Regions from separate parts of the Azohydromonas lata genome, predicted to be linked through region 2. Evidence: riboswitches for the same ligand, from Rfam matches in the RefSeq annotation. Region 2 holds a riboswitch; the other holds the start of a gene.
What was found. Region 2 has a riboswitch for thiamine pyrophosphate ahead of SM757_RS26890 (TonB-dependent siderophore receptor). Riboswitches for the same ligand answer to the same signal wherever they lie in the genome.

Region 1 (13,933 bases), on a different contig from region 2:
TCTCGCGGTGCTCGATGACGCGGGTCAGCGCCTCGGTGTCGGTGATGGGCATGGGCCAGCCTCCAGGAAGTCAGTTGTTGTGTGCCGTCAGGTGCGTTCGCAGAACTCGCGCGCGGCGGCAATTGCGCGGTCCACGCCGGCCGCGTCCACGTCGAGGTGGGTGACGAAGCGCAGGCCGATCAGCCCCGTGGCCAGCACGCCGCGCGAGCGCAGGTGCTCCAGCAGCGCCTCGCCGCGGCCGCCTTCCACGTCCACGAACACGATGTTGGTCTGCGGCATCTTCACCCGCAGCCCCGGCAGGCCGGAGAGCCCGTGCGCCAGCCGCGCGGCCAGGGCGTGGTCGTCGGCCAGCCGCTCCACGTGGTGGGTGAGCGCGTGGTCCACCGCCGCGGCCAGCACGCCGACCTGCCGCATGCCGCCGCCCACCATCTTGCGCACGCGCCGCGCGCGCTTGATCAGCTCCCGCGAGCCCACCAGCATGGAGCCCACCGGCGCACCGAGGCCCTTGCTGAAGCAGACGGAGACCGAGTCGAAGTGCCGCGCCAGCTCCCGCGGCGCCACGCCGGAGGCCACCGCCGCGTTGAAGAAGCGCGCGCCGTCCAGGTGCGTGGACAGGCCGCGCCCGTGCGCCAGCGCCGTGGCCTCTTCGACGAAGGCCGCCGGCAGCACGTTGCCGTTCCAGGTGTTTTCCAGACACAGCAGGCGGCTGCGCGCGAAGTGCTCGTCGTCGGGCTTGATGGCCGCGGCGATGTCGGCGACCAGCAGCGTGCCGTCGGCCTGCTGCGGCAGCGGCTGGGGCTGAATGCCGCCCAACACCGCCCCGCCGCCGCCCTCGTAGCGGTAGCAGTGCGCCAGGTTGCCGGCGATGTACTCGTCGCCCCGGCCGCAGTGCGACAGCAGCGCGCACAGGTTGCTCTGCGTGCCGCTGGCCATGAAGAGCGCCTCCTCCTTGCCCAGCAGCGCCGCCACGCGCGCCTGCAGCGCGTTGACCGTGGGGTCGTCGCCGAACACGTCGTCGCCCACGGTCGCCGCGGCCATGGCCGCGCGCATGGGGGCCGTGGGGCGGGTGACGGTGTCGCTGCGCAGGTCCACCACGTCCGGTGCGCCCACCGGCGCCGCAGCCTGCGCGCTGCCGTAGCTGACGGTGCTCATGCGCGGCTCATCTCGATGAAGTTGCGCAGCATGGCGTGGCCATGCTCGGAGAGGATGGATTCCGGGTGGAACTGCACCCCTTCCAGCGGCGCGCGCGTGCCGGCGAGGTCGCGGTGGCGCACGCCCATGATCTCGCCGTCGTCGGTCTGGGAGGTGACGAGCAGTTCCGCCGGCAGGGTCTCGCGCTCGATGGCCAGCGAGTGGTAGCGCACCACGTCGAAGTCCTGCGGCAGCCCGGCGTAGACGCCCGCCTGGTCGGTGTGGATGGTGCTCACCTTGCCGTGCATCTGCACCTTGGCGCGGATGATGTTGCCGCCCAGCGCCGCCCCAATGCTCTGGTGCCCCAGGCACACGCCCAGGATGGGCAGCTTGCCCGCGAAGTGCCTGATGGAGGGCACGCAGATGCCCGCCTCGTTGGGCGAGCACGGCCCGGGCGACAGGATGAGCTGGTCGGGTTTCAGCTCATTGATGCCTTCCAGCGTGATCTCGTCATTGCGGAACACGCGCACTTCCTCGCCCAACTCGCCGAAGTACTGCACGAGGTTGAAGGTGAAGGAGTCGTAGTTGTCGATCATCAGCAGCATGGCGGTCTCCCTCAGAAGCCTTCTTCAACGAGCTCGGCGGCGCGCAGCACGGCCCGCGCCTTGACCTCGGTTTCCTTCCATTCCAGCTCAGGCACCGAGTCGGCCACCACGCCGGCGGCGGCCTGCACGTACAGCACCTGGTCCTTGACGATGCCGGTGCGGATGGCGATGGCCACGTCCATGTCGCCCGCGAAGCTCAGGTAGCCGCAGGCGCCGCCGTAGATGCCACGCTGCACGGGCTCCAGCTCGTCGATGATTTCCATGGCGCGGATCTTGGGCGCGCCCGAGAGCGTGCCCGCCGGGAAGGTGGCGCGCAGCACGTCCAGGTTGTTGGTGCCCGGCTTCAGCAGCCCTTCCACGTTGGAGACGATGTGCATCACGTGCGAGTAGCGCTCCACGGCAAAGGCTTCCGTCACCTTGACGCTGCCGGTCTTGGCGATGCGGCCGATGTCGTTGCGCGCCAGGTCGATGAGCATGAGGTGCTCGGCGCGCTCCTTGGGGTCGGCCAGCAGCTCCTTCTCGTTGGCGGCGTCCTTCTCCGGCGTGGCGCCGCGCGGCCGGGTGCCGGCCAGCGGGCGGATCGTCACCTTCTCGCCCTCGGCCACGTGCTCGTGGCGCACCAGGATTTCAGGCGACGAGCCCACGATCTGGAAGTCGCCCAAGTCGTAGAAGTACATGTAGGGCGACGGGTTGAGCGAGCGCAGCGCGCGGTACAGCGACAGCGGGCTTTCCGTATAGCGCTTCTTCAGGCGCTGGCCCAGGACGACCTGCATGCAGTCGCCCGCGGCGATGTACTCCTTGCAGCGCAGCACGGCGGCCTCGAAGTCGGCCTTGGCGAACTCGCGCTCCACCGCGTGCGACTGCCCGCGCTTCACCGAGGGGGCGCTGACGCTGTAGCGCAGTTGGTCCGCCAGCTCGGTCAGCCGCTTCTTGGCGCGGAAGAACGCTTCCGGCTGCGACGGGTCGGCCCACACGATGAGGTACAGCCGCCCCGACAGGTTGTCGATCACGGCGATCTCTTCGGTCTGCAGCAGCAGGATGTCGGGCGTGCCGATGCCGCCCTCCTTCACCGTGCGCGCGAGCTTGGACTCCATGAAGCGCACGGCGTCGTAGCCGAAGTAGCCCGCCAGCCCGCCGCAAAAGCGCGGCAGGCCCGGGCGCAGCGCCGGCTTGAAGCGCTGCTGGTAGGCGGCGATGAAGTCCAGCGGGTTGCCTTCATGCGTCTCGACGACCTGGCCGTCGGTGACGATTTCGGTCTTCTGCCCCGTGGCGCGCAGCAGCGTGCGGGCGGGCAGGCCGATGAAGGAGTAGCGGCCGAAGCGCTCGCCGCCGACGACCGATTCCAGCAGGAAGCTGTGCGGACGGCCTCCGGCAAGTTTCAGGTACAGCGACAGCGGCGTTTCGAGATCAGCAAAAGCTTCCGCGATGAGCGGAATGCGGTTGAAACCTTCGGCGGCGAGGCTCTTGAATTCGAGTTCAGTGATCACGGTGCGGGCCCTCCAGGCCCGGCGGGCGCCCGCGGCGGGCGGCCCGTAAGGTCGGTGGTTCAGGGCCGCCTGCGGTGTCTAGGCGAAGGCGGCCGGCTGGGGCAGGCGCCATGGGCGCGTCATCACGACGCACCCGGCGGCAAAGTCAGGAAGAGACGGACCAGCGTCGCCAGGGCCAGGCTCCCCGGTCGAACGACCCCTTCGTGAATTTGCGCGCCAAAAACATGATTGCTCCAGTCTAGCAGGCGCGCGCAGCGCAAGCCTGACTGGCGGGGTTGGGCGGGGTTGAAGCCCCCGCCGGATCAGGGTTTCAGGAGGAGCGCGGAGAGGTCCAGCGCGTCCAGCCGGTCCACGTGCGCGTGGGCGCGCACCGCGCGCACCGGCTGGCCGTGGTTGTAGCCGTAGCTCACCAGCGCCAGCACGCAGCCCGCGGCGTGGGCGGCCTCGGCGTCGTTGCTGGAGTCGCCCACCATGAGCGTGCGCGCCGGCTGCGTGCCCAGGGCTTCGCAGGTCTTGAGCAGCGGCAGCGGGTCCGGCTTCTTGGCCGCGAAGGCGTCGCCGCCGAAGACCAGCGAGAAGAACCCGTCCAGCCCCTTGGCCGCCAGCAGCGGGCGGGCGAAGGCGCCGGGCTTGTTGGTCAGGCAGGCCAGCTTCAAGCCCGCTGCCTGCAATTGCCGCAAACCCTCCACCACCCCGGGATAAACCTCGGCATGGCGGCCGTTGATGGCCAGGTAGTGGTGCTGGTAGCGCTCGAAGGCGTCATGGAAGCGCTCCGGCGCGCCGCCCGCGTGGGCCAGGGTGCGGCGGATGAGGTGTTCCGAGCCCTTGCCAATCGTCTGCTCGACGAAGCCGCGCTCCACCGCGGGCAGGGCCAGGTCGGCCAGCATGAGGTTCAGGGCGACGACGAAGTCGCCCAGCGTGTCCACCATGGTCCCGTCGAGGTCGATGATGGCGGCGTCCAAACGCAAAGAGGTCACGGCAAGAGTCCAGGGCTGCTGCAAACGGGGCGCAATGTAGCCGTTCGCTGCTTGCCGCTTGGCCGCAAAGGCCTTGGGCTGCGGCCTGTTGTTCCAACCCGAGGACCAACGAAAAGCCCGGCGCGAAGGCCGGGCTGCAGGCATCGAAAGCCTGGAAAAGGCCCGGGCGCCCCACTGGGCAACCCGGCGCCTTCCTTGAGACGCGGCGCGCTTACGACGTCACGCGGTCCCAACCGCGGCGCACCGCGGCCTTCATGCGTTCCCACGTCCCGCCGGGATAGCGCGTCTCGTAGTCGCGGCGGATGTCGGGCTCGATGGCGCTCCAGTCGCGGCCCGCGTAGCGCGGGTCGTCGCGCAGGCCGTAGCCGTAGCGGTAGGCGGGCTCGTAGTCCTCGTAGCGGCCGCCCAGGCTGCTGTAGTTGGTCTGCCAGTCGCGGCGGTAGTAGCCGTCATCGAAAGCGGAGAGCTGGCGCGGCGCCGTGCTGTCCGGCGTCACCGCGTCCTTGGTGCGCTCCCAGCCGCGGCGCACGGCGGACTTCATGCGGTCCCAGGTGCCGCCGGGATAACGCGTGTCCCAGTCGCTGCGCGCGGTGGTCTCGATGTCGTCCCAGTTGCGGTCGGCGTAGCGCGGGTCGCTGCGCAGCGAGTGGCCGTAGCGGTAGGCGGGCTCGTAGTCGTCGTAGGTACCGCCGGCCGCGGCGTAGTTGCTCTGCCAGTCGTTGCGGTAGTAGTCGCTGTCGAAGGCGCTCGTGGCCGTGCTGCCCGGGATGTGCTCGACCTCCACTTCCGTGCTGCGCAGCGTGTCGCGCACCTGCTCCGTGCGCTGCTCCACCGTCTTGCCCACACGCACCTCTTCCACCACGCGCGCGGTCTTCTGCACCACGGCCTGCTCGGCGGTTTCCACCACTTCGATGGTGCGGTCCTTCAGGTCAGCCAAGTCCGCGGCCGTGGCCGGGCGGTCCACCGGGCGGCGTTCCACCTGCGCATGCTCCTCGCGCAGTTGCACCGTCTCGTTGACCGGCGTTTCCACCGTGCGGGCGTACACGCGCACGCCGCCCGTGCTCACCGCGCGCTTGCCGACCTGCAGGTCCTCGCGCACCACGGGGATCACGTCCTCGGTGTCGCCCGCGGCGCGCAGGCTGGTGGTGCCGGTGGCGGTCGTCCCGCGGGTGCGCAGGTCGTCGTCCAGCGTGGTGTTGAGCGAGGAGGCTGCCGTGCTGGGCGTGGAGAGGCTGTCGTCGCTCCAGCCCTCGGTGCGCCAGGACTCGACGCGCTCGTCGATGTCCACCGCGCCCGCGCTCTGCAGCGCGTCGCGCACCTCGTCCAGGCGCATGTCGTCCTCCACGTCCACCTTCACCACGGCGGCGCCGCGGCGCATGGCTTCGGCGTAGTGGCCCACCTCGCGCTCGTCATCGGGGCCGAACAGGTCGGCGAAGAAATTGCGCACCCGGCCCATCACGCCGGTTTCGTGGTGCGTGGTGGCCGGCGTGCTGCTGAGCGAGCTGTCGGCCACGGCGCTGTCGGTGCCGTGCGTGACGTGCACGCAGGCCGGGTCGATGCCGGTGTTGGCCAGGGCTTGCGCTGCGCGCTGGGCCTCGGCATCCGAATCGAATACGCCAACGACGGTCTGTCTCATTTTCGGACTCCTTTTATCTCTCTCAAAGCGGGCCGGGCCCGCGGACGGTTGCAGCAGGGGTTGCGCTGAGCCTGGGTCAGCCGTGGTCGACCTCGGCCCAAGAGCCGTCGGCCTGGCGGCGCTCCACCACCGCACGCTGTCGCCGCAACAACACCTCCTGGGTGTGCGGCGTGCTCGTGCGCTGGCGGTGCAGGCGGATTTCCTCCTTGAGGACCAGGCGGCGCTCGATCACTTCTTCGTAGACCGGCACCACCAGAACCTCGCCCTCGTGCCACGGCTCGCGCGGCTGCGCGACCGGCACGCCCATGGGCACGCGTTCCACGACCACGCTCTCCTGCACCAGCGGCTGCTCCAGCAGCTCACCGTGCTCTTCCGTGAGCACGCGCACGCGCAGCGCGCCGACCTCCTCGGTCCGCGTTCCGACGTGCAGCTCTTCCCGCACCACCGGCAAGGTCACCGGCAGCTCGGGATCGGGAGAAGAGGGATTTGAAGGGCTCATCGCAACACCAGCTTTGGGAGCCCATATCCGGCAAGCCCTGTGCCCAGGGGTGGTCCTGGGCGGGCTTGGAGACGTCCGGGTAGCGGCCGGGTGAGGCCCACCCGGCCGCCGCTTCGCTTCAGCCCTCGCGCGCGAGGCTTGCGTGCGGCAACGCGGGCGGCGACAGCGGCGCGGCCTCCCGGCCCTGCCTGATCGCCCCTTCCAGCCCCGGCACCGCGCGCGCGGGCTCGGCGCCCAGCACGCGCACGGCGCACAGGCCGTCGGCCCCGCAGCGCGCGGCCACTTCGAACTGCGCGGCTTCCAGCATCCCGCCGATGGCCACCACGGGCGCGGGCGCCATGGCACACCACCAGGCCAGGTTGTCCAGACCCTGCGGGCGCCAGGGCATGGCCTTGGTCAGCGTGGGCCACACCGGGCCGCAGGCCAGGTAGCGGGGCGACAGCGTCGCGGCCCGGCACAGCTCCCACAGGCTGTGCGTGCTGATGCCCAGGCGCAACCCGCTGGCCCGCAGCGCGCGCCGGCCCTCGTCGCCCAGCGCTGATAAATCTTCCTGGCCCAGGTGCACGCCCTCGGCGCCCAGCTCGCGCGCGAGCTGCCAGTGGTCGTTGACGAAGAGCTCCGCCCCCGCCTCCCGGCAGGCGGCGATGGTGTCGCGCATCTCGTCGGCCAGCCACGCCTGCCAGGCCGCGTCCGGCGCGGCCGGGGTCTTGATGCGCAACTGCAGCGTGCGCACGCCCGCGTCCAGCGTGCGGCGCGCCAGCGCGGCGCTGTCCACGATGCCGTAGAGGTCCAGGCGCCGCGGCGCGTCAGCGGCCGCCGCCAAGGCGCCAAACTCCGCCGCCTCGCCCCAGCTCAAGCGCGGCAGCAGCGAGCGGTCCAGGCCGAAACCAGGTTGCGCCCGCACCGGCCCGGCGCCCTGCCCGGCCGCCGCGCCGTGGCGCAGCGCCTGCGTGGTGGCCATCTTGGCCAGCACCGCGGCGTCGGCCTCCACGAAACCCAGCGCCAGCGCACAGGCCAGCGCCGTGGCGAAGCTGCAGCCCGTGCCGTGGGTGTGGCGAGTGCTCAACCGGGGCAGCGCCAGCCAGCCCTGGGCGTTGGGCGTGGCAAGCCAGTCCAGGGCCAGCGCGCCGTCCTGCAGGCTGTCGCCGCCGGTGATGCAGACGCTGCGCACGTTGAAACCGTCCCGCAGCGCGCGCCCAAGCGCGGGCGCCGCGGCGGCGGCCTGGTCGTCGCCGTCGCCCAGCAGCGCGACGGCCTCGCGCCGGTTGGGCGTGAGGGCCGTGGCGCGCGGCAGCAGCAGCTCGCGGTAGGCGCGCAGCGTGGCCGCGTCGGCGAAGCCCGCGCCCGTGCTGGAGCGCAGCACCGGGTCCACCACCAGCGCGACGGGGCCGCGCGCGCGCAGCCGGTCCACCCAGCGCGCCACCACCTCCACCTGGGCCGCGCCGCCCAGCAGCCCGGTCTTGATGGCGGCCGGCGGCATGTCGCCTTCCAGCGCCAGCAACTGGGCCTCGATCAGCTCGGCCGGCAGCGGCTCCACCCTTGTGACCGCCACCGAGCTTTGCGCCGTGACACAGGCCACCACCGGGCAGAGGTGCAGGCCGAACGCGTCGGCCATGCGCTGGTCGGCGGTTAAACCCGCGCCGCCGCCGCTGTCGCTGCCGGCGATGCTCCAGACGACGGGACGCGCCGGGGATGCGTCCGCGCTCATCCCAGCAGCACCGGCTCGCTGCCCACGGGGGTGCTGGGCACGGCGAAGTCCTGCTTGGCCATCACGCCGGCCCGCCAGGCGTCGCGCCCGGCCTGCACCGCGTCGCGGAAGGCGCCGGCCATACGCACGGGGTCGCGCGCCTGGGCCACGGCGGAGTTCAGCAGCACGGCGTCGAAACCCAGCTCCAGGGCCTGCGCGGCGTGCGAGGGCGCGCCTATGCCGGCATCGACGATCAAGACGGCGTCCGGCAGCCGCTCGCGCAGCGTGCGCAGCGCAAAGGGGTTCAGCAGGCCCTGCCCCGAGCCTATGGGCGCTCCCCAGGGCATGAGCACCGCGCAGCCGGCGTCCAACAGCCGGCGGCAGAGCACGAGGTCGTCCGTGCAGTAGGGGAAGACCGTGAAGCCTTCCTTCACCAGCTCGGTGGCGGCCGAGAGCAGCTCGAAGGGGTCGGGCTGCAGCGTGTGGTCGTCACCCGTGACTTCCAGCTTGACCCAGGGCGTGCCGTAGACCTCGCGCGCCATGTGAGAGAGCTGCACCGCCTCGCGCGCGCTGCGGCAGCCGGCGGTGTTGGGCAGCAGCCGCGCGCCGTTGGCGCGCATGGCCTGCTGCAGCAGTTGGATGAAGCCGTTGTCGCCCGCGGCGTGCAGCGTGCGCTTGAGGCCCACCGTCACCACCTGCGTGCGCGAGGCGCGCAGCGCGTCGTGCAGCACCTGCGGCGAGGGGTAGCCCGCGCTGCCCAGGAAGAAGCGGCTTTGCAGCACCGCGTCGCCTATGCGCAGCGCGTCGCCGTCGGGGGTCGGAGAGGAAGTGGCGTCGTGGGAAAACATGACGACTCCTGGCGTGCAGGGAAAGTAAACGGCGGCCGGCCGGGAAGGCTCAGCCGCCGACGATGGGTTTGAACAGCAGCACCGCGTCGCCGCTTTGCAGCGGCCGTTCGCGCTGGGTGCGCGGGACGAACCGGCCGTTGAGCGCCGTGCCCACGCCCTCCGGCGCGTGACCGAGTTGCGCGATCAACTCGGCCAGCGTGCAGGGGGCGACGTGGTGCGGGGCGCCGTCGAGCTGGATCTCGATGCGGGAGGTGGTGGCCTCGCTGCTCATGCCGCGGCCTCCAGCGCCGGCACCGGCAGGCAAGCCGCCGCCAGCGCGTCCTCCACCAGCGCGGGCGCGAGCAGCCAGCCGTGGCGGAACAGGCCGTTGACGCGCAGCAGCCCACCGCTGGCCTCGATGCGCGCCTCGTTGTCCGGCAGCGCCGGGCGCAGGTTGCGGTCCAGCCGCTCGATGCGCGCCTCGGCCAGTGCGGGCATCACGCTGTGGGCGGCGCTCATCAGCTCCACGGCGCTCTTGAGCGAGACGGGCGAGCGGTCCTCGCTCTCCACTTCGCTGGCGCCCAGGATGAGCAAATCCGCCGTGCGCGGGACGAGGTAGACGCGGTGGCGCGGATGCAGCAGCCGCACCGGGCGCGTGAGCCCGTGCGCGGGCAGCCGCAGCCATACCGTCTCGCCACGCACGCCGCGCACCGGCAGCGCCGGCCGCGCGCCGGCACCGCGCACGTCGATGGCGAGGTCGAAGGTTTCGACCTCGCCCCCCTCCAGCGCGATGCGGCCGCTGGACACGTCCGCCGCGCGCCGCTGCCAGCGCCACTCGGCGCCGCGCGCCTGCCGGTGCAACTGCTCCAGCATGGCGACGCTGTCCACCTGGCCCTCGTCCGGCAGCAGCCAGGCGTGGGAGGCCTGCAGCGCCGGCTCCAGCTCGGCCAGGCTGCCGGAGGGCAGCGCCTTCGGCGTGGGAAAGCCCGGCGGGGCGATCTCCAGCCGCGAGAGCACGCGCTGCGCGCTGCCCAGGTCGCTGCGGTGCGCCAGCATCAGGCTGCCGCGGCGGCGCACGAGGGACGGCGCGTCCAGCGCCTGCGCCACACCCTGCCACAGGCCGATGGCGCGCCAGCCCTGGGCGGCCGTGGCCGGCGTGGCGTTGTCCAGCTCGGCCAGCGGGCTGAGCATGCCCGCGGCGGTGAAGCCGGCGGCCTGCGTGCCGTCGAAGCTGGGCGCCGGGCCCTCGGCCGGGTCGAACACCGTCACGCGGTGTCCGGCCCGCGAGAGCCGCCACGCCAGCAGCCGGCCCAGCAGCCCCGCCCCGGCAATGCCGATGGAAAGAGCCGCCATGGCCGTCACCCCTTCGCGATGGGGATGTAGAGCTCGCCGCCCGCGGCCTTGAACTCCGCCGACTTCTGCGCCATGCCCGCGTCGGCCTGCTGCTGCGCCGCCGCGTAGTCGCGCACTTCCTGCGTGATCTTCATGGAGCAGAACTTCGGCCCGCACATGCTGCAGAAGTGCGCCACCTTGGAGGCGTCCTTGGGCAGCGTCTCGTCGTGGAATTCGCGCGCGGTGTCCGGGTCCAGGCCGAGGTTGAACTGGTCGGTCCAGCGGAATTCGAAGCGGGCCTTGGAGATGGCGTCGTCGCGGGCGCGGGCGGCCGGATGGCCCTTGGCCACGTCCGCGGCATGCGCGGCGATCTTGTAGGCGATGATCCCCTGCTTGACATCCTCGCGGTCCGGCAGGCCCAGGTGCTCCTTGGGCGTGACGTAGCACAGCATGGCCGTGCCCATCCAGCCGATCATCGCGGCGCCAATGGCCGAGGCGATGTGGTCGTAGCCCGGGGCGATGTCGATGGTCAGCGGGCCCAGCGTGTAGAACGGCGCCTCGTGGCAGTGCTTGAGCTGCTCGTCCATGTTGGCCTGGATCATGTGCATGGGCACATGGCCGGGGCCTTCGATCATGGTCTGCACGTCGTGCTTCCAGGCGATCTGCGTGAGCTCGCCCAAGGTGCGCAGCTCGGCGAACTGGGCCTCGTCGTTGGCGTCCGAGGCGCAGCCCGGGCGCAGGCCGTCGCCCAGCGAGAAGGCCACGTCGTAGGCCTTCATGATTTCGCAGATGTCCTCGAAGTGCTCGTACAGGAAGCTCTCGCGGTGGTGGGCGATGCACCACTTGGCCATGATGGAGCCGCCGCGCGAGACGATGCCCGTGCGCCGGTTCACCGTCATGGGGACGAAGGGCAGCCGCACGCCGGCGTGGATGGTGAAGTAGTCCACGCCCTGCTCGGCCTGCTCGATCAGCGTGTCGCGGAAGATCTCCCAGGTCAGGTCCTCGGCGATGCCGCCCACCTTCTCCAGCGCCTGGTAGATGGGCACCGTGCCGATGGGCACGGGCGAGTTGCGCAGGATCCAGTCGCGCGTGGTGTGGATGTCCCGCCCGGTGGAGAGGTCCATCACGTTGTCCGCGCCCCAGCGGATGGCCCACACCAGCTTGTCCACTTCCTCCTCGATGCTGGAGGTCACGGCCGAGTTGCCGATGTTGGCGTTGATCTTCACGCGGAAGTTGCGGCCGATGGCCATCGGCTCCACCTCGGGGTGGTTGATGTTGGCCGGGATGATGGCGCGGCCGCGGGCCACCTCGTCGCGGACGAACTCCGGCGTGATCAGGTCCGGGATGTGAGCGCCCATGGGGTTGCCGCGGCGGCGGCGCTCGCGCTCGGCGTCCGTGAGGTACTCGGCCATCCACTCGCGGCGGCCGTTCTCGCGGAGGGCCACGTACTCCATCTCCGGCGTGACGATGCCGCGGCGCGCGTAGTGCATCTGCGAGACGTTGGCGCCGGCCTTGGCGCGGCGCGGCTGGCGCTGCAGCCCGGCGGCCTGCTCGCGGATGGCGGCGATGTGCTCGCCGTCGCGGGCCTTGCCGCCGTCGTCCATGGCCTGGCGCTGGCGCCCGGCATAGACCTCGCTGTCGCCGCGCTCTGCGATCCAGCCCGCGCGCACGCTGGGCAGGCCGCGGCGCACGTCGATGTCGGCCTCGGGGTCGGTGTAGGGGCCGGAGGTGTCGTAGACGGATACCAGCTCGCCGTTGGTGAGCTGGATGTCGCGCTGGGGCACGCGCAGGTCAGGCCGCGAGCCCGTGACGTAGGCCTTGCGGGAGGCCGGCAGCGGCTCGCGCGTGAGGCCCAGGCGCTGGGCCAGGCCGGGCAGGTCGTGGGGTGCGTTCATCGGGACTCCTTCGCAAGTGGGTGCTCCGAAGGTCGTCCCGGGGCCCGGCCAGCCACCTTGGGCAGGACGGACAACAGGAGGAGGGCTCTTCTTCCGCCGGTACTAACCGGTTCAAGTTCGCGGGTTTGGCTGAATTCACCATCTCAGCAAGGCCAACAGGCCCTGCACCCCGGAGCGGGTCGCAGTGTCACCGCGCCGCGTGAGGCGCGTCAAGCGGAAATTTCAAGTGCCTGCGGCCCGGCTGCGCCTCCTCGTTGCGCGCGCACGCAGTCAGCGGGCGAGCTGCGCGCGCATGGCGTCGATCACGTCCTTGTAGGAGGGCTGGCCGAAGATGGCGCTGCCGGCCACGAAGGTGTCGGCACCGGCATCGGCCACGCGGCGGATGTTGTCCACCTTGATGCCGCCGTCCACTTCCAGCCGGATGTCGCGCCCGCTGGCGTCGATCACCTTGCGCAGCTTCTCCACCTTGCGCAGCGCGCTGTCGATGAAGCTCTGGCCGCCGAAGCCCGGGTTCACGCTCATCACCAGCACCAGGTCCACCTTGTCGATGACCCACTCCAGCACGTCGATGGGCGTGGCCGGGTTGAACACCAGCCCGGCCTGGCAGCCCTCGGCCTTGATGAGCTGCAGCGTGCGGTCCACGTGGGCGCTGGCGTCGGGGTGGAAGCTCACCAGGTCGGCGCCGGAGCGGGCGAAGGCCTGCGCCAGGGCGTCCACGGGCTGGACCATGAGGTGCACGTCGATGGGCACGCGCTGGCCTTCAGGCGTGACGGCGTGCGGGCGCAGCGCCTGGCACACCATGGGGCCGAACGTCAGGTTGGGCACGTAATGGTTGTCCATCACGTCGAAGTGAATCCAGTCGGCGCCCGCGGCGATCACGTTGCGCACCTCCTCGCCCAAGCGTGCGAAGTCGGCGGACAGGATGGAGGGAGCGATGCGGAAAGTGGTGGACATGGCGGCGGCGCAGACGGGGTGAAACGGGGGCGGAATTCTAGGGCGCGGCCTCTGGCCGTCAGCTGGGATGACGGCCAGCGCCATGGCCAGGGACGCTTCGCCTGGGCCGACGGCCAGGTGTACGAAGGCGAATGGGTGCAGGACCGCGCCCAGGGCCGCGGCAAGATGAAATTCGCCAACGGCGAAGCGGCAGCCCGCCGTCGGCCGCCTGCTTTGAGCGCCGCGGAAAACGGCCTTGCGGACTGAATCGGCAGCCGCAAAGCCGCACCTCAGTGCTCTTGAATGCCGGCTTGACGGTTCGGGGAGCGCTGCGAGCGAGCCACCGCCTGTGCCCGCCCGCTTTAATCCCCAACGCTGGGCAAGCAAGCCGCCGCATTCCCTGGATCACGCCCCCTCATTCGAGCGGCACAAACCCGCATAGGCCCTTCAGAGCGTAGCTTTCAGGCAACACCCACTGATTCAGGTGGTTGCCTCCTACCCGATTTGCAGGGCGGAACGGCCGTCCTGCGCTTGCAGTGGCCGGGAGCCCGTGGGTGCAATGGGAGCCGTCCCGCCGCTCCTGCGCCAAGGCCACGGACGCCGGGACGCTGTTCGCAAAGGGGTGCGCGCATGAAGACTCTTCCTCCGTCGAGGATGCTCCTGAACTCGAACGGCCGGCGGGTGTTGCCCGCGTCGCGCCGCTTGGGCCGTCCACCCGGACCCGCGCCGCGCCGCCGAGAAGCCGCCCTCTGCGCCGTGGCGCTCGCCCTGGCCCTGGCCCTGGCTGCCCTGCCGGTCCTGGCCGTGGGCGACGGCACCCCGCTGCCCCCGCCCGTGCGCGGCGTCGCCCTCCCGGTGGCGGCGCAGCCGGCACACAGGGCCCAACCGTCGCCGCGGCCGCAGCCGGCCGAAGCTGCGCCGTCC
Region 2 (13,933 bases):
AGAAGCACCACTACTTCGGCCCCTACCCGAGCGCTTGGGCGGTGAAGGAGTCCATCCAGCTGCTGCAGAAGGTTTTCAGGTTGCGCACCTGCGAGGACACCGTCTTTGCCAACCGCAGCCGGCCTTGCCTGCTCTACCAGATCCGGCGCTGCACGGCGCCCTGCGTAGGCCTCATCAGCGACGCCGACTACACGAGCGACGTGCACAACGCCGAGCGCTTCCTGCGCGGCGAGCAGCAGGAGCTGCTGGACCAGTTGCAGCGGCGGATGATGGAGCACGCCGAGGCCTTCGAGTACGAGAAGGCGGCCGAGCTGCGCAACCAGATCCAGGCCCTGTCGCGCGTGCTGCAGCAGCAATCGGTGGAGGAGAACAGCGCCTCGTCCGCCGGCAAGGACGTGGACGTGCTGGCCGTGAAGGTGCAGGGCGGCCGCGCCTGCGTGAACCTGGCCATGGTGCGCGGCGGGCGCCACCTGGGCGACCGCGCGCACTTCCCGACGCACGTGGAGGAGGGTGCCGTCCTCGGGGCGGCGGAAGACGAGGGCGACGACGTCGCCGCGCCCGTGCCGCCGGAGGTGCGCGTGCTGGAGGCCTTCATCGCCCAGCACTACCTGGACAGCGCCGTGCCGCCCTCGCTGGTGGTGAGCCATCCGGTGGACGCGGCGCTGATGGAGGCGCTGTCCGTGCACGCCGGCTTCAAGGTCAGCGCGCAGCACCAGCCGCGCGAGCAGCGCCGCGTGTGGCTGCAGATGGCGCAGACCGGCGCCGAGCTGGCGCTGGCGCGGCTGCTGGCGCAGGAAGGCTCGCAGAAGGCGCGCACCCTGGCGCTGGCCGAGGCGCTGGGCCTTGAGGTGCAGGATCTGGATACCTTGCGCATCGAGTGTTTCGACATCAGCCATACCGCTGGCGAAGCCACGCAGGCCAGCTGTGTGGTGTTCGAGAACCACCAGATGCAAAGCGCCCAGTACCGCCGGTTCAACATCACCGGCATCACGCCCGGCGACGACTACGCCGCCATGCGGCAGGTGCTCACGCGCCGCTACGGCAAGCTGGCCGAGGGCGTGGCCGCCGGCACGGCGCGCATGCCTGACGTGGTGCTGGTGGACGGCGGCCGCGGCCAGGTGAGCATGGCGCGCGAGGTGTTCGAGGAATTGGGGCTGGACCTGTCGCTCATCGCCGGCGTCGAGAAGGGCGAGGGGCGCAAGGTCGGCCTGGAAGAGCTGGTGTTTGCCGACGGCCGGCCCAAGGTGTACCTGGGGGCCGATTCCGCCGCGCTCATGCTGGTGGCGCAGATCCGCGACGAGGCGCACCGTTTTGCCATCACCGGCATGCGGGCCAAGCGCGCGAGTGTGCGCACCGGCGGCAGCCGGCTGGAGGACATCCCGGGCGTCGGCCCAAAGAAGCGGGCCCGGCTGCTGCAGCGCTTCGGCGGTGTGCGCGGCGTGGCCCAAGCCGCCGTCGACGAGCTCGCCAGCGTCGAAGGCATATCGAGAGACCTGGCGGAGGAGATTTACCGTGCGCTCCACTGAAGCCCCGCGCCCACTGCGCTGGTGGGCCCTGATCGCGACCGCCCTGGGATTGGGCGCCTGCACCCTGACCAAGCCGCTGCCGGATTCGACGGCCTCGTCCGCGCAGCCTGCGACCTCGCCGTCGCTGGAGCCCTCGACGGCGCGCGCGGTGGCCGCCCTGCCCAAACCGGCGCAGGCGGGCGACTGGACGTCCTATCGCATCCAGGCCGCCACGCGGCTGGTGGCGGCTAACCCGAGCATGTCCTACATGGGCGACGTGCCTGAGCCGCTGCTGGCCATTCCGGTGCTGGAGATCGAGCTCAACCGCGACGGCAGCGTGCGCAGGATCAACGTGCAGCGCGTGCCGCACCAGGCCAAGGACACGGTGCAGCTGGCCATTGACGCCGTGAACCGCGCCGCGCCCTTTGGCGACGTGTCGCACCTGCCGCGGCCGTGGAAATTCAGCGAAGTGTTCCTGTTCAACGACGACAGGCACTTCAAGCCGCGGACGCTGGATCAATGAGCGCCCCCGCCCGGCCGCTGCGAAGGGGACGCTCCGTCCCGCTCGGCGGGACCGCGCGCAGCGCGAGGGTGTACCCATGAGCGCGCGGCCGTCCGAAGAGCCCGGGTCTCGGACGGCCGGCGAGCCCTTGCGCAGCAGGCACAATGCCGGGATGTTTTTCAACCTGCCCACCCTGCTGACCTGGGCCCGCATCGTGGCCATACCGCTGATCGTGGCGGTGTACGAGCTGCCCATGCAGCACGCGACGCAAAACCTGGTGGCCACGGTGCTGTTCATCGTGTTCGCGCTCACCGATTGGGCCGATGGCTGGCTGGCGCGGCGGCTCAATCAAACGTCTTCCTTCGGCGCCTTCCTGGACCCGGTGGCGGACAAGTTCCTCGTTTGCGCCTCGCTGCTCATCCTGGTGCAACTGGACCGGGTGGACGCGCTGGTGGCGCTGGTCATCATCGGTCGCGAGATCGCCATCTCGGCGCTGCGCGAGTGGATGGCGCAGATCGGCGCCTCCCGCAGCGTGGCCGTGCACATGGTGGGCAAGCTCAAGACCACGGTGCAGATGGTGGCCATTCCCTTCCTGCTCTATGACGGGCGGCTGTTGGGCGTGGTCGATACGCACCTCTGGGGCACGGGCCTGATCTGGCTGGCCGCGGTGCTGACCATCTGGTCCATGGTGTATTACCTGCAGAAGGCGCTGCCCGAAATTCGCGCCCGCGCGCGTTGACCGCTTCGGCCCCGGCAGTGCCCGGCGCGACGCTGGTGCGCGCCATGCCCGCGGTGTTCGTGCTCATCTGGAGCACCGGCTTCATCGTGGCGCGCTACGGCATGCCGCATGCGCCGCCGCTCACCTTTCTCAGCTGGCGCTATGCGCTCTCGGTGCTGGCTTTCGGCTTGTGGATCGCGGCCACGCGGCCGGCTTTTCCGCGCAATGGCGCGCAGGTGCTGCACCTGGCCGCCACGGGCGTGCTCATGCACGCGGGTTACCTGGGCGGCGTGTGGGCCGCGGTGAAGGCCGGGGCGCCGGCCGGCACGGTGGCGCTGATCGTGGGCCTGCAGCCGGTGCTGACGGCGCTGTGGGTGTCGGCCAGCGGCCAGGAGGCGCGTGCCAGTGCCCGCCAGTGGTTGGGTTTGCTGCTTGGGCTGCTGGGCCTGCTGCTGGTGGTGTGGCGCAAGCTGGGCAGCGGGGAGATCACGCCCTTCAACTTCTTGCTGTGCCTGGGCGCGCTGCTGTGCATCACGGTAGGCACGCTGTACCAGAAACGCTTCGTGAAGCCGTGCGACGTGCGCACGGCCAGCCTGGTGCAGTTGAGCGCGGCCTTGGCCGTGTCGCTGCCGCTGGCGCTGCTGGAGCCCACGGGCATGCAATGGCATCCGGAGCTGATAGGCGCACTGGCCTGGTCGGTGCTGGCGCTGACGCTGGGCGCCAGCTCGCTGCTGTACCTGCTGATCCAGCGCGGCGCGGCCACGCGCGTGACCAGCCTGATGTACCTGGTGCCGCCGTGCACCGCGCTCCTGGCTTGGCTGCTGTTCCGCGAGCCGCTTGGGCCCACGGTGCTGGCGGGCATGGCGCTCACGGCGCTGGGCGTGAGCCTGGTGGTGCGCGGCGCGGCGCGCTGAGGCGGCTGCGCCGCCGTCAGCCTCAGTGCCTGGGCTGCGAGATGCGGCCGTTGAGCGTCAGGAAGCCCTTGGCCGGCATGGTGCTGATGTCTTCGACGACTTCCAGCGTGCCGCTGCCCGTGGCGTAGGCGAAGCGGCCGGAACCCGAGGTGATGGTGAAGGTGCCGCTCATGACCAGTGGCCCGCCGTTCATGGGCTGGCTGGTGCCCTGGTAGCGGCCGATGAGCTGGTCGCCGCTGGCCGTGGTGATCATGAACTGGCGGCTGTTGAAGGCGTAGGGCGGCAGGAAGTAGGGGCTGGTGGAGACCACGCAGTCCTGCGCCGAGAAGCTGAAGACGCCGATGGCCGAGCCCAGGCCCGTGCCGGAGCTGGTGCCGGTGGCTGCGGCGCCGTAGGCCGGCGCCTCGCCCGCGCAGGGGTTGGTGGGCGTGGGGTCCAGCCACTCGGTGATGGTGGCCGTGGCCTTGAAGGGAATGGTCTTGGCGGCGTTGTCGGCCCAAGCCGATTGGGCCGAGCCGGCCAGGGCGGCGGCGCCCAGGGCGCAGGTCAGGGCGTGGCGAAAAGTCATGGTGATCCCTCGAAGAATGGTTTTGTAACGAAAACGGGTTATGCCCCGCCCTTGAGACGGGCGGTAGGCGCCTGGGCGGGGGATTGTGTTTTGGCTGCCGATGCGGCTCGGGTCAGAAGTCCGCCTGCAGCGACACGCGGAAGGTGCGCGGCGCCAACGGGTAGAGATAGACGTGGTTGCTCAGCGTGGGCGACTCGCGCCAGGCGCGGCGGTTGAAGACGTTGTCCACGCCGGCGCGCCAAGTCAGCGTCGTGCTGTCGGTGCGCTGCACGTAGCGCGCGCCCAGGTCCACGCGGGTCCAGCCGCCTATGCGCGGGCTGTCGTCGGTAGGCAGCACGGTGCGCTGGCCTTCGTGCACCAGCCAGCTCTGCAGGTTGAGTCCGGGCAGGGCGGCCACGTCGTGGCCGGCCATCAGGCGCAGGCTGAAGGCGGGGACGTTGGGCGGGCGGTTGCCGTCCAGGTCGTTGTCTTCGATGCGGGCGCGCAGCGCCATGGCGCTGGCCGCGAGCTGCCAAGCGCCCGCGCGCTGCTCGGCCGAGGCCTCCAGGCCGCGGTGGTGCTGGCGTCCTTTAATGGTGAAGCTGGTGCCGGTGTCGCGGGCGTAGGGCTGCTCGATGTCGAAAGCCGCCACGTTCCACTGCAAGCCCTGGCCGTTGTTGCCCTTGAAGCCCAGCTCGGCTTGTCGGCTGCGCTGGGCAGGCAGCACGTAGCCGGGGTTGGAGTAGGTTGGGACGAAAGGCACGGTGCGCGACTCGATGCCGTGGCCGAAGCTGGCGTAGGCCGTCAGGCCTTCGTTGACCGTGTGGCTGAAGGCCACCCAGGGGGTGTTGAAGCTTTGCTCGTAGGGTGGGAGCGCGCTGCCGTCGCTGCTGTGGCTGTCGCGCTGGATGCGGGTGTGGCGCAGGCCCAGCCAGAACTGGTTGCGCTCGTCCAAGCGCAGCTTGTCGCGCAGGTAGAACTCGGTGGTTTTTTCCTTGCGGCTGACGGTGTCGGTGGTCAGCTCCGGCTTGGGGTCGGCTTGCACGGAGCCGTCGTCCTGGCCGGAAAGGTCGAGGAAGTTGAAGGCTTGTTTGGGGATGCGGTTCTCGAATCGCGTGAACAGCACGCCAGCGGTCAGCGCATGCGTGAGGGTGCCGGTCTGAGTTTCGCCCTGAGCCTGCAGGTTCAGCGCGTCGCTGCGGCGGCGCTCGTTGTCGCTGCGGTAGTCGTAGAAGTCGAAGCTGCCGTTCGAGCAGTAGCGGTCGTAATGGTTTTCGGCGCTGCAACCGAAGGGGAAGGCCAGCCGGTCGTCAGTACGCAGGCGCTGCGTCATGGCGTGGGCGGAGAGCTTCCAATTGCCTTCGAGCCGCTGCGTCAGGCGCAGCGACGCCGTATTGGCGTCGAAGACCACGGGCTGCGACCAGCGCTGGTTGTTGAGGTTGGTGCGCGGATCGATGTCGTGGGCGTTGGGTACGGTATCGCCGCGCAGGCTGAAGCCCGGCACGCTGGGCTGCGACTGCCGGTTGTGCTCCACCTCGGCCTCCAGCAGCGTGTCGCGGGTGAGTTTCACGTCGCCGGCCAGGGCCAGGAGCTGGCGTTCGCCGTGCAGGTCGCGGGTTTGCGGGCGCAACCGCTCGGCGGCGGCGTTCAGGCGCAGGCCGTAGCGCTCGTCCTCGCCGAAGCGCTGCGACAGGTCCACCGCCGCGCCCACGGTGCCGTTTTCGCGCCAGCCCAGGGTGGCGCTGCGCACGGTGCGGTCCGGGCGCTTGACGGTGTAGTTCAGCAGGCCGCCCGGGGCGCTGGCGCCGGCCTGTATGCCGCTGGTGCCCTTGAACAATTCGACGCCGGCCTTGTTGTCCAGGGCGATAGCGGTCTCGCCGCTGATGGGCAGGCCGTCGCGGCGGTGGTTGAAGCGGGGGTCCAGCGCGTAGCCGCGCATGCTCACGTTGCCCCAGTAGCCCTCGGCGTTGTAGGCATCGGTGAGGCCGGCATCGAAGCGCACAAGGTCGGCTACCTGGCGCGCGCCGCCGTCCTGGAGCTGGCGTTCGCCGAGCACGCGGGCGCTGATGGGCGTGGACGACAGCGGCTGCTCGCCGAAGCCGCTGACGGCGGGCGCCGGGGTGCGGCCGGTGACGGTGATGGTGGTGGTCGTGGCCGGCGCCGTGTCTGCGGCAGCGGTTGCGGCATCAACCGCCGGGGCGGCGGGCACGGCGGCCTGCTGGGCCGCTGCCGGCAGCGACAGGGCGAGGGCGGCCGCGGCGGCCAGGGGGGCGGGCGCGAACAGGGCGCGCGGGTGGGTGCGGTGGGCCATGGCAGGTACTGCAGTGCCGCGACAGGTGAGCGCGGCTGCCGCGCAAGACGTGCGGCCACCGGTGCTTCCCTGCGCGAGGATGATCTCAATCAGGTTCAAGGGGACTCTCTCAGCCGGACACAGCGTGTCCGGCACCCCCAGCGGAAAGCGTGAATTATCCGCGCCCGCGCTCCAACGCCTGTGGCTTGGCGGCCACGTCCGGCCCCGCCCCCGATAAAGAAAAAGGCCCGCTGGGCGGGCCTTTCCTGGAGACGGGCGGGTCAGACCCGGCTCGGCGTGCTCAGTCGAACACCGGCGTTTCCACGCCCAGCACCTTGTGCAGCTTGGGGCTGGTGGTGGTGTACTGCAGGTGCACCTTCTTCTCGGGGAAGATGTAGGGAACGGCGCCGAAGGCGGCCAGCGCGGCTTCGTGGAAGCCCGACAGGATGAGCTTCTTCTTGCCGGGGTAGGTGTTGACGTCGCCGACGGCGAAGATGCCGGGCACGTTGGTCTGGAACTTCTCGGTGTCCACGACGATTTGCTTGCGCTCCAGGGCCAGGCCCCAGTCGGCGATGGGGCCGAGCTTGGGCGACAGGCCGAAGAAGACCAGCAGCATGTCCATGGGCACCACGCGGGTGACGCCGTCGCCGCCCGTGACCTTCACGCCGGTGAGGGTCTGCCCGTCAGCGCTGGTGTCGATGCCCGTGATCTGGCCGACGATGAACTGCATTTCGTACTCGTCGCACAGCTCCTTCATCTTGGCCACCGAGGCGGGCGCGGCGCGGAAGCCGTCGCGGCGGTGGATCAGGATGACGCTCTCGGCCTTGTTGGGGCCTTCCTGCGCGAAGTTCAGCGACCAGTCCAGCGCGGAGTCGCCGCCGCCCACGATCACCAGGTTCTTGCCGGCGAATTGGGCGGGGTTCTTGACGCGGTAGAAGACCTGCTTGTCGTTGAACGCGTCCAGGCCCTCGACCTTGAGCATGCGCGGCTGGAAGGAGCCCACGCCGCCGGCGATGAACACCGTCTTGGTCAGGAACTGCGTGCCCTTGCTCGTCTCGACGAAGAAGCGGCCGTCTTCCTGCTTTTCCACGCGGGTGACTTCCTGGCCCAGGTGGAAGGTCGCGCCGAAGGGCTCGATCTGCTTGAGCAGGTTGTCGGTGAGCTCCTTGCCGGTGCACATGGGCACGGCCGGGATGTCGTAGATGGGCTTGTCGGGATAGAGCTCGATGCACTGGCCGCCGGGGTAAGCCAGCGAGTCAATGATGTGGCACTTGATCTCCAGCAGGCCCAGCTCGAAGACCTGGAACAGGCCGCAGGGGCCGGCGCCGACGATGATGGCGTCGGTCTCGATCACGCCCTGCGCTTGCGCCGCCACGGCGGCTTCTTGGTTCACTTGCGATTCCATGGTCGTCTGGATTACTTCTTCAGTTCCGGCAGCTTGCCCGTGCGGTTCTTCCACTCCTCGGCATCAGGCAGCGCTTCCTTGCGCTTGGTGATGCTGGGCCATTTCTTGGACAGCTCGGCGTTCAGGGCGATGAACTGCTGCTGGTCGGCGGGCACGTCCTCTTCGGGGAGGATGGCGTTGACCGGGCACTCGGGGATGCAGACCGCGCAATCGATGCACTCGTCAGGATCGATCGTCAGAAAGTTGGGGCCTTCCCGGAAGCAGTCCACGGGGCAGACATCGACGCAGTCGGTGTACTTGCAGCGGATGCACGATTCGGTGACGACGTGGGTCATGACTTTTGAGTAGTGGGGTTGATCGCGTGGGGCCCAGTGGTCGGCCGTGGCGATAGACGAAAAACAGTGATTTTAAGCCCTGGGGGTTTCCACTGAAACCTGAGATACATCAAGCGGGCTCTCGGTCGTGGCCTCCGCGGCATCCAAAGTGCCGGCGCCGGCGCCCACGATGACCACCGTGGGCCGCCCCGCGTGCTGCGCGGCGGCTTCGCCCAGGGTCTGGACGCTGTGCAGGCTGGTGCGCTGCCCGGCGGTGCCGGCGGCCGAGACCACGCTCACGTGCTCGGTGGCCGGCCAGCCGGCGGCCAGCAGGCGGTGCGACAGCTCCGGCAGTGCGTGGCCGGCCATGTAGAACACTTCCGTGTCGGCGCTGCGGCTGGCGCGCAGCGTGCCCGCGCGCGTCATGGCCGTGCTCAGGCTCACGTTGCGCCCGCGTCCGCGGCGCGTGAGCGGGCGCTGCGTGGCGGCGGCGGCGGCCAGGGCCGCCGTGACGCCGGGGACGACCTCGCACTCGATGCCGGTGGCCTGCAGCGCCAGCAGCTCCTCTTCCAGCCGTCCAAAGATGCTGGGGTCGCCGCCCTTGAGCCGCGCCACGAGGGCGTGCTGTTGCGCCTGCTCCACCAGCAGCGCGTTGATGCGCGCCTGGCCCATGCTGTCGCGGTAGCCGCGCTTGCCCACGTCCAGCCACTGCGCGTGCGGTGCGAGCTCGCGCAGCGCCGGATCGGTGAGCGCGTCGAACAGCACCACCTGTGCCGCGGCCAGCCGTTGCGCGCCGCGCACGGTAATGAGGTCCGCCGCCCCGGGGCCGGCGCCGATGAAGACCACGCGGCCCATCTTGACTTCAGCTTTCCTTCAGGCCGGCAAGGCGCTTTGCTTGACGTGCAGGCCGCATTCCTTGGCCGACTCGTCCTCCCACCACCAGCGGCCGGCGCGGAAGGGCTCGCCCAACGAAATGGCGCGCGTGCAGGGCGCGCAGCCGATGCTGGGAAAGAACTGGTCGTGCAGCGCGTTGTAGGGCACGTCGTGCAGCTTGATGTAGTGCCACACGTCGCCCCAGGTCCAGTCGGCCAGCGGGTTGAACTTGATTCGACCCTTGTCGTCCTGGTCCTCGAAGGGCACCGCGCCGCGGTTGTCGGACTGCTCGCGGCGCATGCCGGTGACCCAGGCATCGCGGCTGGCCAGCATGCGCGACAGCGGCTCGAGCTTGCGCACGCCGCAGCAGCCCTTGCGCAGCGGCACGCTCTCGTACATGGCGCGCTCGCCGTTGCGGGCGACGAACTCGATGACCGCTTCCTGCACCGGGCGGTAGACCTCCACCTCGATGCCGTAGCGCGCCTTGATGAGCGGCAGCACGGCCAGCGTCTCGGCGTGGAGCACGCCGGTGTCCAGCGTGCCCAGGGCGATGGGCAACTGGTGGCGGGCGATGAGGTCCGTCAGGACCATGTCCTCGGCGCCGAGGCTGTTGGCCAGGACGACGCGGCCGGCAAAGCGCTCGGCGGCGTCGCGCAGCAGGTCCAGGGCGCGCGCGACCTTGTTGTCGAAGTCGGCGCTTGGGCGGGCGTTGAGTTCGATGGCGCTCATGGCGGTATCAGCTCCGTGAGTAAGGCTGCGGGTCGTGGCGGGCGAAGACCGGTTGCGGATGCACCGTGTCGCCCTGGTAGTGGCCGCCGAAGAAGCCCAGCGCGCGGCGCGCGGACTCCAGCTTCTGGTCGGCGCGCAGCACCACGGCGTCAAAGCCGGTGCGCTGCAGCAACTGCATCATGTCCACCAGCACTTCGCCGGTGGCGCGGATCTCGCCCTTGAAGCCGTAGCGCACGCGCAGCAGCCGGGCTTGCGAGTAGGCGCGGCCGTCCACCCACTTGGGGAACGTGAGCGCCACCAGCGACAGGCGGGGCAGGTCCTCGGCCAGGGCTTCGACGTCGGCGTCGTTGGGCAGCATCACGCCCACGGCCACGCCCTGCGGCCACTCGCCGCGCACGGCGTGCCACTGCTCCAGCGTCAGGAGCCGGTGCGGGGCGGGGCTGGGGTGCACCTGCGGGCCGTCCTCGCCGCTCACCTGCTGCCAGCGGTCCTGATGGGGGTCGATGAACTTCATGGCTTGAAACTCGTTTCTTCTGGGCAGGGGTCTATCAGGCGGGCTGCGCTTCGCGCACGGCGGTGGCGGTGCGCACGGCGTCGGCGGCGGTCTTGAATGGGGACAGCCCCACGCGGCGCACGGTGTCGACGAAGCGCTCGCCTTCGGCGCGCTCGGCGCGGTAGGTGTCGATGACGGCTTCGATGACGTCGGCCACCTCGTCGGCCGCGAAGGACGGGCCGATGACCTTGCCGGCCTGGGTCTTGCCCGACAGCGTGGAGCCGTCGGAGCCGCCCAGCGTGACCTGGTACCACTCGCTGCCGTCCTTGTCCACGCCGAGGATGCCGATGTGGCCGCTGTGGTGGTGGCCGCAGGAGTTGATGCAGCCGGACATGTGCAGGTCGATGTCGCCGATGTCCCAGAGCTCGTCGAGGTCCTGGAAGCGCTCGGTGATGGCCTCGGCGATGGGCAGCGAGCGTGCGTTGGCCAGGGCGCAGAAGTCGCCGCCCGGGCAGGCGATCATGTCGGTGAGCAGGCCGATGTTGGGCGAGGCGAAGCCCGCGTCCTTGGCGGCGTGCCACACGGCGTAGAGGTCGGCCTCGCGCACCCAGGGCAGCAGCAGGTTCTGGTCGTGCGTCACGCGCAGCTCGCCCAGCGAGTAGCGGTCGGCCATGGTGGCGGCCGCTTCCATCTGGTTCGAGGTGGCGTCGCCGGGGGGCAGGCCCAGGCGCTTGAGCGACAGCGTCACGGCGCGGTAGCCGCTGACCTTGTGGCCGTGCACGTTGCGCTCCAGCCAGCGGGTGAAGGCCTGCTGCTGGTCGCCGTGGCGCGCGGGCTGGAAGCCGCTGGGGGCGGGGCGCACGCCGGCGGGCAGCGTGAAGTGGGCCGAGACGCGCTCCAGCTCGCGCAGCGGGATCAGGTGCGCGGCGCCTTCGGCGTCGCTTTCCAGGATCTGGCGGAACTCGGCGTTGACGGCGTCGAAGAACTTCTGGCCTTCGGCCTTCACCAGGATCTTGATGCGGGCCTTGTAGAGGTTGTCACGGCGGCCGTAGCGGTTGTAGACGCGCACGATGGCCTCGATGTAGACGAGGATCTGCTGCCAGGGCACGAAGGCGTTGATCTCCACGCCCACCACCGGCGTGCGGCCCATGCCGCCGCCCACGAAGACCTTGAAGCCGACTTCGCCGGCCTCGTTCTTCACCAGGTGCAGGCCGATGTCATGCCACTGGATGGCGGCGCGGTCTTCGGCGGCGCCGGTGATGGCGATCTTGAACTTGCGCGGCAGGAAGGCGAACTCGGGGTGCAGCGTGCTCCACTGGCGCAGCACCTCGGCGTAGGGGCGCGGGTCCACGGCCTCGTCCGGGGCGATGCCGGCCAGCGCGTCGCTGGTGATGTTGCGGATGCAATTGCCGCTGGTCTGGATGCCGTGCATGTCCACTTCGGCCAGCAGCTCCATCACGTCGGCCGACTGGTGCAGCGGAATCCAGTTGTATTGCAGGTTCTGGCGCGTGGTGAAGTGGCCGTAGTCGCGGTCGTACTCGCGGGCGATGCGGGCGAGCTGGCGCAGCTGGCGGCTGCTCAATTCGCCGTAGGGCACGGCCACGCGCAGCATGGGGGCGTGGCGCTGGATGTACCAGCCGTTCTGAAGGCGCAGGGGGCGGAATTCGTCGTCGCCAAGCTCGCCGCGCAGGTTGCGCTCGAGCTGGTCGCGGAACTGCGCGGCGCGGGCGCGCACGAACTGGCGGTCGAAGTCGGTGTACTTGTACATGTCAGTTAATCACTTTCAGTCCGGCGGTCACCAGCGACACGCACAGCAGTGCGCGCACCAGTTTGTCGGGCAGGGCGCGGGTGAGCTTGGCGCCGAACCAGATGCCCGGCAGGGAGCCGACCAGCAGGCTGGCCAGCAGGCCCCACTCGACGTGTCCGAGCGAGGCGTGGCCTATGCCGGCCACCAGCGTCAACGGAACGGCGTGGGCGATGTCGGTGCCGACCAGCCGTTGCGTGGGGACGCGAGGATACAGGAGCAGGATCAGCGTCGCGCCTATGGCGCCGGCGCCGATGGAGCTCAGCGACACCAGCACGCCCAGCAGCGCGCCGGCGGCCACGGTGAGCGTGGGCTTGACGGTTTCGGGCAGCCACTTCTCCAGCTTCAGGCCCACCTGCAGCCACACCTTGCGGTAGGCCACGGTCACGGCCGTGAGCAGCAGCGCGATGCCCAGCGAGAAGGTCAGCGTGCTGGCCCAGCCCTTGGTGATGCCGGTAAAGTGCATCAGCACGATGGTGGCGATGGCCGCCGGCACGCTGCCGGTGAGCAGCCGCAGCAGGATTTGCTTGTCCACGTGGCCCATGCGCCAGTGCGCGAGCGAGCCGCCGGACTTGGTGATGGCGGCAAACCACAGGTCCGTGCCGATGGCCACGGCCGGGTTGAGCTTGAACACGCCGATGAGCAATGGCGTCATGAGCGAGCCGCCGCCCACGCCCGTGAGGCCGACGATCAGCCCCACGCCCAGGCCGCCCAACACCGCCACCAAGTCCATCCGTGTTTCCCGCTATTTGTTTGGATTGCGCGAAGTCAATACCTCACGCTGGGTCGTGACTGTAAGTTGCACTCTTATATTCAAGAACTACAGAAAAGTTCTTTGCTTATGGTCTGCATAAGCTAAGAAGCTTTCCAAGCTTGAGGCGTGACCGAGTGGACAAGGCGTTTGGCGGGGGTTTTCTAGAATGGACGCCATGTCGAACCGCCCCTTACTGCGGCGCCGGAGCCTGCTTTCCGTGCTGCCGCTGCTGGTGCTGGCCGCGTGCCAGACCGTGCCGCCCACCGTCTCAACGACCGTTTCCACGCCCGTGGTGCCTGTGCCGGTGCCCGTCAAGCCGGTGGTGCCGCGCGACCCGCCACGCATCGGCCTGGCGCTGGGCGGCGGCGCGGCGCGGGGCTTTGCGCACATCGGCGTGATCCAGGTGCTGGAGGAGGCGGGCATTAAGCCCAGCCTGGTGGTCGGTACTTCGGCGGGCAGCCTGGTGGCGGCGCTCTACGCCAGCGGGCTCAACGGGAAACAGTTGGGCGATCTGGCGGTGGCGATGGACGAATCCGCCATCACCGACTGGGCCTACCCGGGCCGCGGCCTGCTGCGCGGCGAGGCGCTGGCGCGCTACGTGCGCGATCACACGGGCGCCAAGGCGATAGAGCAGATGAAGCTGCCGCTGGGCATCGTCGCCACCGACCTGGACAGCGGCGCGCCCATCCTGTTCCAGCGCGGCGACACGGCCACCGCCGTGCGCGCCTCCAGCGCCGTGCCGGCCGTGTTCCAGCCCGTGCGCATAGGCAACCGCGAGTACGTGGACGGCGGGCTGGTGTCGCCCGTGCCGGTGCGCTTTGCGCGGCAGATGGGGGCGGAGCTGGTGGTCGCCGTGGACATCACCAGCCCGCCGGAAGGCCAGCCCACGGGCGACGCCATGCGCATGCTGCTGCAGACCTTTTCCATCATGGGCCGCAGCATCAACAGCTTCGAATTGAAGGACGCCGACCTCGTGCTGCGTCCCCGGCTGGACGGCGTGAGCAGCGCCGACTTCACCGCCCGCAAGCGCGCCATCCAGGCCGGCCGCGACGCCGCGCTGGCCTTGCTGCCGCAACTCAAGCAGC

Region 1: another riboswitch for thiamine pyrophosphate. It lies ahead of thiC (phosphomethylpyrimidine synthase ThiC); the one in region 2 lies ahead of SM757_RS26890 (TonB-dependent siderophore receptor).

The regions. Positions count from the first base shown of each region.
Region 1 covers NZ_JAXOJX010000036.1:65,137-79,069, forward strand. The annotation lists gene trpD (anthranilate phosphoribosyltransferase) at 1-52, opposite strand, end outside; gene ltaE (low-specificity L-threonine aldolase) at 88-1,152, opposite strand; gene SM757_RS20450 (anthranilate synthase component II) at 1,149-1,736, opposite strand; gene trpE (anthranilate synthase component I) at 1,748-3,223, opposite strand; gene gph (phosphoglycolate phosphatase) at 3,526-4,152, opposite strand; gene SM757_RS20465 (YsnF/AvaK domain-containing protein) at 4,412-5,836, opposite strand; gene SM757_RS20470 (DUF2382 domain-containing protein) at 5,913-6,335, opposite strand; gene SM757_RS20475 (bifunctional hydroxymethylpyrimidine kinase/phosphomethylpyrimidine kinase) at 6,454-8,043, opposite strand; gene SM757_RS20480 (thiazole synthase) at 8,040-8,870, opposite strand; gene thiS (sulfur carrier protein ThiS) at 8,920-9,141, opposite strand; gene SM757_RS20490 (FAD-dependent oxidoreductase) at 9,138-10,202, opposite strand; gene thiC (phosphomethylpyrimidine synthase ThiC) at 10,208-12,076, opposite strand; TPP riboswitch at 12,148-12,258, opposite strand; gene rpe (ribulose-phosphate 3-epimerase) at 12,347-13,030, opposite strand; gene SM757_RS35595 (hypothetical protein) at 13,049-13,276, shown strand; partial or broken gene SM757_RS20505 (hypothetical protein) at 13,640-13,933, shown strand, end outside.
Region 2 covers NZ_JAXOJX010000062.1:17,151-31,083, reverse strand. The annotation lists gene uvrC (excinuclease ABC subunit UvrC) at 1-1,526, shown strand, start outside; gene SM757_RS26910 (hypothetical protein) at 1,513-2,028, shown strand; gene pgsA (CDP-diacylglycerol--glycerol-3-phosphate 3-phosphatidyltransferase) at 2,180-2,746, shown strand; gene SM757_RS26900 (DMT family transporter) at 2,791-3,639, shown strand; gene SM757_RS26895 (hypothetical protein) at 3,662-4,207, opposite strand; gene SM757_RS26890 (TonB-dependent siderophore receptor) at 4,320-6,497, opposite strand; TPP riboswitch at 6,547-6,646, opposite strand; gene SM757_RS26885 (NAD(P)/FAD-dependent oxidoreductase) at 6,778-7,881, opposite strand; gene fdxA (ferredoxin FdxA) at 7,893-8,216, opposite strand; gene cobA (uroporphyrinogen-III C-methyltransferase) at 8,289-9,050, opposite strand; gene SM757_RS26870 (phosphoadenylyl-sulfate reductase) at 9,069-9,797, opposite strand; gene SM757_RS26865 (DUF934 domain-containing protein) at 9,805-10,311, opposite strand; gene SM757_RS26860 (nitrite/sulfite reductase) at 10,346-12,058, opposite strand; gene SM757_RS26855 (sulfite exporter TauE/SafE family protein) at 12,060-12,827, opposite strand; gene SM757_RS26850 (patatin-like phospholipase family protein) at 13,024-13,933, shown strand, end outside.